4 regions of the Enterobacter cloacae subsp. cloacae ATCC 13047 genome follow, and region 4 is predicted to be linked to each of the others. Evidence: predicted binding sites of a transcription regulator. Region 4 holds the regulator's gene; each other region holds the start of a gene.
What was found. The regulator CRP, encoded in region 4, controls carbon source genes, mostly activating them, when cyclic AMP is high. The targets are predictions, from matches to a motif close to ATGTGANNNNNNTCACAT.

Region 1 (2,204 bases), 1.9 Mb from region 4:
ATGACGGCGCTGTCGATGAACCTTGTCATTCAGATGATGATGCTCATTGCGGGTGCGGTGATGCTGGTCACCTGCAAGGTCAATGCGGCGACCATTTCTAACGGCGCGGTCTTTAAAGCCGGAATGGTGGCGATTTTCTCGGTGTTCGGCGTCGCGTGGATGAGCGATACCTTTTTCCAGGCGCATCTCGACGAGCTAAAACTGGCGCTGGAAGGGGTCGTGAAAAGCCATCCGTGGACCTACGCCATCGTGCTTTTCCTGGTCTCTAAACTGGTGAACAGCCAGGCGGCAGCGCTGACGGCCGTGGCGCCGATGGGGTTAATGCTGGGTATCGATCCGAAAATGTTGATCGCTTTCTTCCCGGCGTCGTATGGCTATTTTGTTCTGCCCACCTACCCAAGCGATTTGGCCTGCATCGGGTTTGACCGTTCAGGGACAACTCGTATCGGCAAATTTATTATCAACCACAGCTTTATTCTACCTGGGATAATTGGCGTGAGCTGTGCGTGCGCGGCGAGTTATCTGCTGGTACAGACCTTCTTTTAAACGCTTTCGGGCGACAGGCACTGTCGCCCTTCTCACGTTGCGCGCTATCAGTGAGATTCACCCTGCGGCGTGAATCTCAGCTCAATCAGCGCGATGGCTTTCTGGATCGCCCGAAGCGTAACCGGGTCAGCCGCAGCGGGATGGCTGGAAAAATCGATGTTTTTCAGCTGGGTAGACATCTTCTCGCGCACTTCCACCGGCGCGATAACATCTAAGACATCAAGGATCTGTTTGATGACCAGCTGGCATGCGACAACATCAGATACCAGTTCCTGATCGGCGCTCAGGTTTTGAGGCATGGGGGTTTCTCCTTATTCAAAGGCCGCCATAGTAACAAAACACGCCCCCTTTCATCTCCCTTCTGGTGGTTGCAGGCATAAAAAAACCTGCCGAAGCAGGTTTTTTTATCAGAACATCGCGCCAGGCGGCACGTCTTTGAAGGTGTTGCAGTAGTTAGCCCACATGCTTTTGAGGATTTTGCGCAGTTTCATTGTGATGCTCCATTAACTTGTTATACAACTTTATCGTCAATGTGCCTATAATATGACCACCATCACAAAAATCAATATTTTTGTGACTCACATCACAATTTTTTCTGTATTCAACTACGCGTGTTAGCCGACAATCTCGCGCACGAAAGCCTCGATCTCTTTGTCCTGGCAGTTTTCAAAGAAGCACTGCTGGAAGCGCTGGCCGGAAACGGCGGTTTTTACCAGCTCAGGATCGATTGCCCGCAGCGTGTCCAGATAGTTCTCTTTGACCACAGCCGCTTTCACCTGATTCAGGATCCCCGCATTACGTACCTGAGGCTCTTTGCGCTCTGGCGGATAACCTTCTCCCTTGCGGCCGGTGAACGCTTTTTCGAAAATAAAGCGAACGTTCAGCTCTGCGCCCCAGCCGAAGCCTTTGGCAAACGGCAGGGCAAGCGCGTTACCGTTGTTTATCTGGGCGAAGAGAAACGCATCTGCAGGGTCGATACAGTAACCGCAGATCACGCCCGGGTGGATGTTCAGCGACATCAACGCCCCCTGGCCCGTTCCACACCCAGTCACCACAAAATCAACGGCCTTCGCATTGAGCAAAATGCTCGCCATGATCCCCAGATGGATATAGGTCAGATGATGGTCGTTCTCATCGCTCATGCCAACGTTATACACCGGGAACCCTTTTTCATCGGCGACCGTTTTTAACTCTTTCAGAATCACTGGATTTTTTGCGGCCTGGCTGTTTTCCATCATCAGTGCGATTTTCATTGTCTCTCTCCTGAATGCGTTGCGGGCGAGCCCATCATGGATACCTTTTCATCTTCACCCTACTATCACACAAACGCACTTTCAAATTAAATGAAAGATTGTTTTAAAAAACCAAAGGGGACTCACATTTTTGTTGATGACAGGTCTGAGCCCGGCCCGTTGCAAAGAGAAAGGGCAGATTGTCCGGCTATTCAGGGCATTGCGGCGGACAGCGAGCGGTACGATAACGTATTTCCCTCCACTCAGAGCGAACCATGAAAAGAGTCTTCGTTGTCGGCACGGTCCTGCTGCTCGCGGGATGTAGCATCAACCGCCAGGCACAGGTGAGCAGTCTGGATGCGCCAAATGGCATAGTCCGCCTTGACTATGGTCAGGCCGCCCTGCAAAACGCCTGGTCTGATGAAT
Region 2 (2,204 bases), 2.5 Mb from region 4:
GTAAGGGACGCATCCTGCGACGCGCCCTGTAATTTCAAATCCTTGCGCATCAAGCGCGCTGGCGACGGCCATTGCCACATCGCCGCCTGAGACATACAACGCATCCGGCGGACATGCCGTCAGTGCCTCTCGGGTAATCTCTCCCAGGAAGGCGCAGATCGTTTCACCCAGTTCGGTCCGGGTCATTTGATACTGCGCGCAAAGCCGTTCAACCTGATGTCGCGCCTCATGGTCCGGGCAGGTATGAACGATGCAGTGACGGCCCGCCTTCAGGGCCTGCGTGATGCGCATGAGCGCGCTCGCCGTCTCCCCGTTCAGCACATCATTAATATCAATAAACACCGACGAAACCGCAGGCTCTACAGCGGCCAGCGCAATCTGACGCTGAGCGATCTCACTCATTGATCCCACCAACGCCAGCAGTTGCTGACGGTTCACGGGGGCGAGATGGCGTGCCAGCGCATCACATAACCCGGCCGACCCGACCAGCAGCGGTGTCTGCGGGCAGGTCAGCGCGGCGGCAATAATGGCGTCCAGATCCTCGTCACACTGGGCATCGACAATGAGCCACTCCGTTCCCTGCGCCAGTTCGGCTGCCAGCGTGTTTACCGTCACGGATTGACAACTCACGTCGGTAAACAGGTCAGCAATCGTGGCAGACGGGACGGGCGTTTTCGGATCGCTGGCGAATTCGGTTTCATCCACCGGAATGCCGTTCACCAGACACCTGCCGTGACGTGTGATCCGCCCTGCCGCGGGATACGCTGGCGCCACAATCACCTGCCGTTTGCCGCTTACTGCCTTAAGGACGCCTGTTTCTGCCCCTACATTGCCGCGCAGTGTGGAATCAATCTTTTTGATGAGCCAGTGCGCATCCGCAAGATCCGCCCCTAGTACGGCCACTTTTTCGGCCGCCTCTGCTGCCCGCAGCGCACGGGAATCGGTATTAATAACCAGTGCATCCACCGGCTGGGTAAAGGGGGTGTGGAATGCCACGCTGACCTTCTTACCTCTCAGCGCCAGGCTGACACCCGCATCGTTTGCACCGGTAAAGTCATCTGCAACGACAACGACGTCTTTGAACAGGTTGTTCTCTTTCATTCCCACTCCGGGCTCGTTTTTCCTGCTAATGATTATATTCAATCACGATTGATTATATGTGAGCAAGATCAAGTTAATCAGTTTGCGAATAAATTATAAATTTAGCCACACGATGACCATGAAGCGTCTTAATTGAGCGAATTTAATCATGGACACAAAGACAGGAGAAAAGCGTGGTTACCCTCAACAGCACCATTATTAGCGGCGCAAATGCGCTCGCCGCCATCAGGCCATTACTCACCGAAAACGCGCAGCTCTTGCTGGTTACGGACGGCAACATTGCGCGTCTGGAGGCGGCAACACAGATCCGTTCAATTCTTGAAGAGGGCAACCGCCGCGTCACGGTGATTGACACGGTGCCGCCTGAACCCTCCCACCACGATGTCAGCCAGTTGCTCGCGGGATTAAACAGCGGATCGTTTGATGTCGTGGTTGGGATCGGCGGCGGCAGCGTACTGGATGTGGCGAAACTGCTCTCCGTGCTTTGTCACCCGCTGTCACCGGGGCTGGACAGCCTGCTGGCAGGGGTAAAACCGGTGGCACGCATCTCCTCACTTCTGATCCCCGCCACCGCCGGAACCGGGTCAGAAGCCACGCCGAACGCTATTCTGGCGATACCGGAGCAAAACACGAAGGTCGGTATTATCTCTCCGGTCCTGCTGCCCGATTACGTCGCCCTGCTGCCGGAATTGACCACCAGCATGCCCGCGCATATTGCCTCCTCCACCGGCATCGATGCCCTGTGCCATCTGATTGAGTGCTTCACCGCCACGGTCGCCAACCCGGTCAGCGATAACGCGGCGTTGACCGGGCTCGCTAAGCTGCTGAAGAACATCGAAACGGCCTGCGCTGAGCCGGGCAACCTGCTGGCAAAGCTGGAAATGCTGTGGGCCTCTTATTACGGCGGGGTCGCGATTGCGCATGCCGGCACACACCTGGTTCACGCCCTGTCTTATCCGCTTGGCGGGAAATATCACCTGCCGCACGGCGTGGCCAACGCCATTCTTCTGGCGCCCTGCATGAGGGTGGTTCGTCCCCACTGCGTGACAAAATTTGCGCAGGTCTGGGATCTCGTGCCAGGCGCGGACGGCAGCCTGTCCGAT
Region 3 (2,204 bases), 1.3 Mb from region 4:
GGTTAGCGCAAGAAACAGCGCATCAACTGAAGGCTTTTTCAGCAAAACGGGCGGGCATGTCTGCCCGCCAGAAGGATCACGCCAGCAATACACGCTCGATTGACGTGCAGCCCAGCGCTTTCAGGGTGGCGGCGGTGGCATCCCATTGAATCAGCGGTGCATCGGCAATTTCTGCCAGAATGGCGCGCTGAATATCCGGGTAGTCATAGCCGTTCAGACTCAGCAGGTTCAGTGCGCCCTGCAGCGGTGGCAGCGTTGGGTTAAACGCGGCGTTTTCGGCATAGCTGCCGCTAAAAATACGCCCATCGCGGCATTGCAGTGCCACGCCGCTCGGGGATTTGCTGTACGGCGTATGGCTCTTGTTGGCAGCGCGAATGGCCGCCTGGGTCAGGTCATCACCGGTCAGCGTGTAACCGTGATCCTGCTCGTCCATCAGCAGGGTTTTGATTTCAAGATCTTTCGGACCAAAGGCGTCAGGCAGGTAGTCGCCCAGCGTGTGCGGCGCGCGACCCGGCAGATTGATGCGCAGCTGCAGCCCGCTGTTCAGTTCATTCATAAACTGACGGCAGTGCCCGCACGGGGTGTAGTTCACGGTAATGGCGCTCAGGGCCTTTTCGCCGCGCAGCCAGGCGTGGCTGATGGCGCTCTGTTCCGCATGAACAGTCTGCTGCATGGTTGCGCCCAGGAACTCCATGTTTCCGCCGAAGTACCAGGTTCCGCTGACGCCGCGCGCAATGGCGCCAACGTTAAAGTGGGAAAGATCGGCACGTGCACAGGCGGCAGCCAGCGGCAGCAATGCGAAAGCCAGCGCGTCTTCGTCAAGATCCGTGGCCTGTTTCAGCGTGGTGATCTGCTCAGCGGTGAGCAGGGCGGGGAAATGCTCATCCGCCAGAATCGGGGCCAGAGCTGATTGCAATTTCTCTGCAAGCCGGGCGAAAGCCGCTTGAAAACGTGGATGCATGGCGTTTGCCTCATAAAGGTTAATGGATCGGTAGTGTACGGAGCCGCTGGGGCTTTATATGTGATCCATATCTCATTATGTATGCAACTTATGAAAACAAAATGAAATTTGCGCGACGCATCGCAAATTTTAGCCCATCACCGCCAGAATCACGGGGAAAATGAACGGCGCCATCAGCGAGGTCATGATTCCGCAGATCACCAGTGCCAGCGAGCTGAACGCCCCCTCCTGGTAATCCAGCTCCGCACAGCGGGCGGTGCCCAGCGCGTGCGACGCGGTGCCCATCGCCAGACCGCGTGCGGCTTTAGTATGAATGCGCATGACATTGAGCAGGGTATGGCCAAACACGGCGCCCAGTATGCCGACAAAGATCACGCACATGGCGCTGATGGCAGGAATGCCGCCGAGGCTACCGCCCACGGCCATGGCGATAGGCGTGGTTACCGATTTCGGCAGAATAGAGGCGGCAATTTGCGCAGAGGCCCCCATCAGCAGTGCGACTGAAGTACCGGTGATCATCGCCACCAGGCTCCCCACAAAACAGATGGTAATAATGGATTTCCAGCGGGCGCGGATCTGGTGCAGCTGTTCATATAAAGGAAATGCGAGCGCGACCACGGCGGGTTGTAGCAGGTCGTTTAAAATTTTGCTGCCGGCAAAGTAGCGTTCGTAAGGAATACCGGTAAGCAGCAGGAACGGGATAATCACCACCATCGCCACCAGCAACGGGTTAAGCAGCGGCATCTTGAACCGGGCGGCAAGTTTGCGCGCCGCGAAGAACACCGCCAGGGTTAATGGCAGCGACCACCAGATATTGGCCATCATTGTTTTGTTCCTTTCTGTCCAACCACTTTACGTTCGCCATGTACCAGATGCGAACTCCAGCTCACCACAAGGAAAACCACCAGCGTACTGACCGCGCAGGAGACGACAATCGGGCCGAACTGGGCTTTAAGCAGATCGAAGTACTGCATGACCCCGACGCCAATCGGCACGAACAGCAGCGCCATATAGCGAATAAGAACGAAGCAGCCGAGGTTGACCCACTTAGCGGGCAGAATTTGCAACGCCAGCAGAACAAAGAGGATCAGCATGCCGATAATGCTGCCGGGAATGGTGATAGGAAGCAGGGAAGCGATGAAAATCCCGGCGTACAGGCAGGCGTAAATCAGGACGAATGCGCGCAGATATTGCCAGATAATGTTCAATGATTTTCTCATGGTTAAAATCCTTGCTGAAACGC
Region 4 (2,204 bases):
CACGGTCTGCGCGTTCCAGCGGATCACCGCTTCGGCATGGCTGCGCTCCACCAGCTTTTGCACCTCCTTCGGGTGGTGCAGGCTCACGGAGATATGCTCCTGCAGATCCAGCCCTACCTGGAAGGTGCGCAGCAGCCGTTTATATTCGTGGTTCTTGTTGGCGGCCAGCATATGCAGTTGCTGGTAGCACTGGCTTATCAGATCCACCACCTTCTGCTGGCGCGTCAGCAGCGGCGGTAGCGATTTTTCCGGGTCGGTATGCTGGGTCAGCAGTGTGTATTTGGCTTCGCAGTACTCCGCAAGCTGGACATAGAGCAGGCTCAGGGATTCACGCAGCGGTTGTTCCCGCCACAGCCAGAACCAGAACCAGTTAAACAGGCCATACCATAGCGTACCGAGGGCGTAGATCAGCAGCGGCTCCCACACTGGCATGTTACCTGCGAGACTCAGGGTAAAGATGGCCGCGATGAGTGAGGCGGGCAGTAACCGCGCGTGCAGCGAACTGATTTCGGCGGTCACCCCCAGCGTCATCGCCAGCACGCTCAGGATTAGCGGCAGCGGAATATCGCGGGCCAGCAAAAGCTGCACGGCCAGGCTACACCCGGCAAACAGCGAACCGCCGATAATCAGACGTTTGAAAAAACGCTTATGCGGGGTGTCGAGACCGGCAATGTTGCAGCAGGCGGGAACCAGTGAAAACAGCAGCCCCTGCTGAAGATGCCCAAGGATCAGGCCCACGGCCACAGGAAGGCACAACACCAGCGTTTGTCGCAGTGCGTAGTTAACTTCCGGGTGATAAATCAGCCTGCGCCACATGGGGAGTAGAGACAAAAACGGCGTGACACCTTGCGATGGCACGCCGTTTTATCGGGATTAACGGGTTCCGTAAACCACGATGGTTTTACCGTGGGCGGAGATCAGGTTCTGATCTTCCAGCATTTTCAGGATACGGCCCACTGTTTCACGGGAGCAACCGACGATCTGACCAATTTCCTGGCGGGTAATTTTAATTTGCATGCCGTCAGGGTGGGTCATAGCGTCTGGCTGTTTCGCCAGGTTCAGCAGGGTCTGCGCGATACGGCCGGTCACGTCCAGGAAGGCGAGGTTACCCACTTTCTCTGATGTCACCTGCAGACGGCGAGCCATCTGCGAAGAAAGACGCATCAGGATGTCAGGGTTAACCTGAATCAACTGACGGAATTTCTTGTAGGAAATTTCAGCCACTTCACATGCTGTCTTTGCACGAACCCAGGCGCTACGTTCCTGGCCTTCTTCAAACAGGCCCAGTTCACCGATAAAATCGCCCTGGTTCAGATAAGAAAGGATCATCTCTTTCCCTTCTTCATCTTTGATCAGCACTGCCACCGAGCCTTTGACGATGTAATACAACGTTTCCGCTTTTTCACCCTGGTGAATCAGCGTGCTCTTCGATGGGTACTTATGAATGTGGCAATGAGACAAGAACCATTCGAGAGTCGGGTCTGTTTGCGGTTTGCCAAGCACCATGCGCTGTTATCCTCTGTTATAAGCTGTCACCAGAGTCATAAGATGCATCCGGACTCTGGGGTTGCAATCGAATTCTTACCCATACCTGGGAAGTCGGCTGTCGTAACGTTTCGCAGCCAGTAAAGTTTGATGTCCTCTGCATACATGTGTAACGTCAATGTATTACTGTAGCATCCAGAGTGTTTTAGCATAGCTTTCGCCGCGTGTCTCCTGGTGTCTCGCTTCAGCATGACGCAGGTCGCCTTCCATTGCGAGAAATGTAACGCACGCGTAATCTGTCACCAAAAATGCAACGTTGGAGCTAATGAATATGCAAGCGCGCGTGAAATGGGTAGAAGGTTTAACGTTCCTGGGCGAGTCCTCGTCGGGACACCAGATTTTGATGGACGGTAACTCCGGCGATAAAGCACCCAGCCCAATGGAAATGGTGCTGATGGCGGCAGGTGGATGCAGCGCGATTGACGTGGTGTCGATTCTGCAAAAGGGCCGTCATGATGTGACCGACTGTGAAGTCAAGCTCACGTCAGAACGTCGCGAAGAGGCGCCACGCCTGTTCACGCACATTAACCTGCATTTTGTTGTCACCGGGAACGCGCTGAAAGATGCTGCCGTCTCACGCGCGGTGGATCTGTCTGCGGAGAAATACTGCTCTGTGGCGTTAATGCTGGAGAAAGCGGTAAAAATTACCCATTCGTATG

Region 1: the regulator CRP is predicted to act here: its motif matches at 1,118-1,135, upstream of azuC (stress response protein AzuC).
Region 2: the regulator CRP is predicted to act here: its motif matches at 1,158-1,175, upstream of ECL_RS09825 (iron-containing alcohol dehydrogenase).
Region 3: the regulator CRP is predicted to act here: its motif matches at 1,020-1,037, upstream of cdd (cytidine deaminase).

The regions. Positions count from the first base shown of each region.
Region 1 covers NC_014121.1:1,406,655-1,408,858, reverse strand. The annotation lists gene ECL_RS06855 (anaerobic C4-dicarboxylate transporter) at 1-546, shown strand, start outside; gene ECL_RS06850 (DUF2766 family protein) at 594-845, opposite strand; gene azuC (stress response protein AzuC) at 954-1,037, opposite strand; gene ECL_RS06840 (RpiB/LacA/LacB family sugar-phosphate isomerase) at 1,161-1,799, opposite strand; gene yecR (YecR family lipoprotein) at 2,054-2,204, shown strand, end outside.
Region 2 covers NC_014121.1:2,033,085-2,035,288, forward strand. The annotation lists gene dtnK (D-threonate kinase) at 1-1,101, opposite strand, end outside; gene ECL_RS09825 (iron-containing alcohol dehydrogenase) at 1,275-2,204, shown strand, end outside.
Region 3 covers NC_014121.1:3,532,481-3,534,684, reverse strand. The annotation lists gene cdd (cytidine deaminase) at 77-961, opposite strand; gene ECL_RS17090 (CidB/LrgB family autolysis modulator) at 1,091-1,786, opposite strand; gene ECL_RS17085 (CidA/LrgA family protein) at 1,783-2,181, opposite strand.
Region 4 covers NC_014121.1:4,841,231-4,843,434, reverse strand. The annotation lists gene ECL_RS23635 (YccS/YhfK family putative transporter) at 1-816, opposite strand, end outside; gene crp (cAMP-activated global transcriptional regulator CRP) at 874-1,506, opposite strand; gene ECL_RS23625 (OsmC family protein) at 1,817-2,204, shown strand, end outside.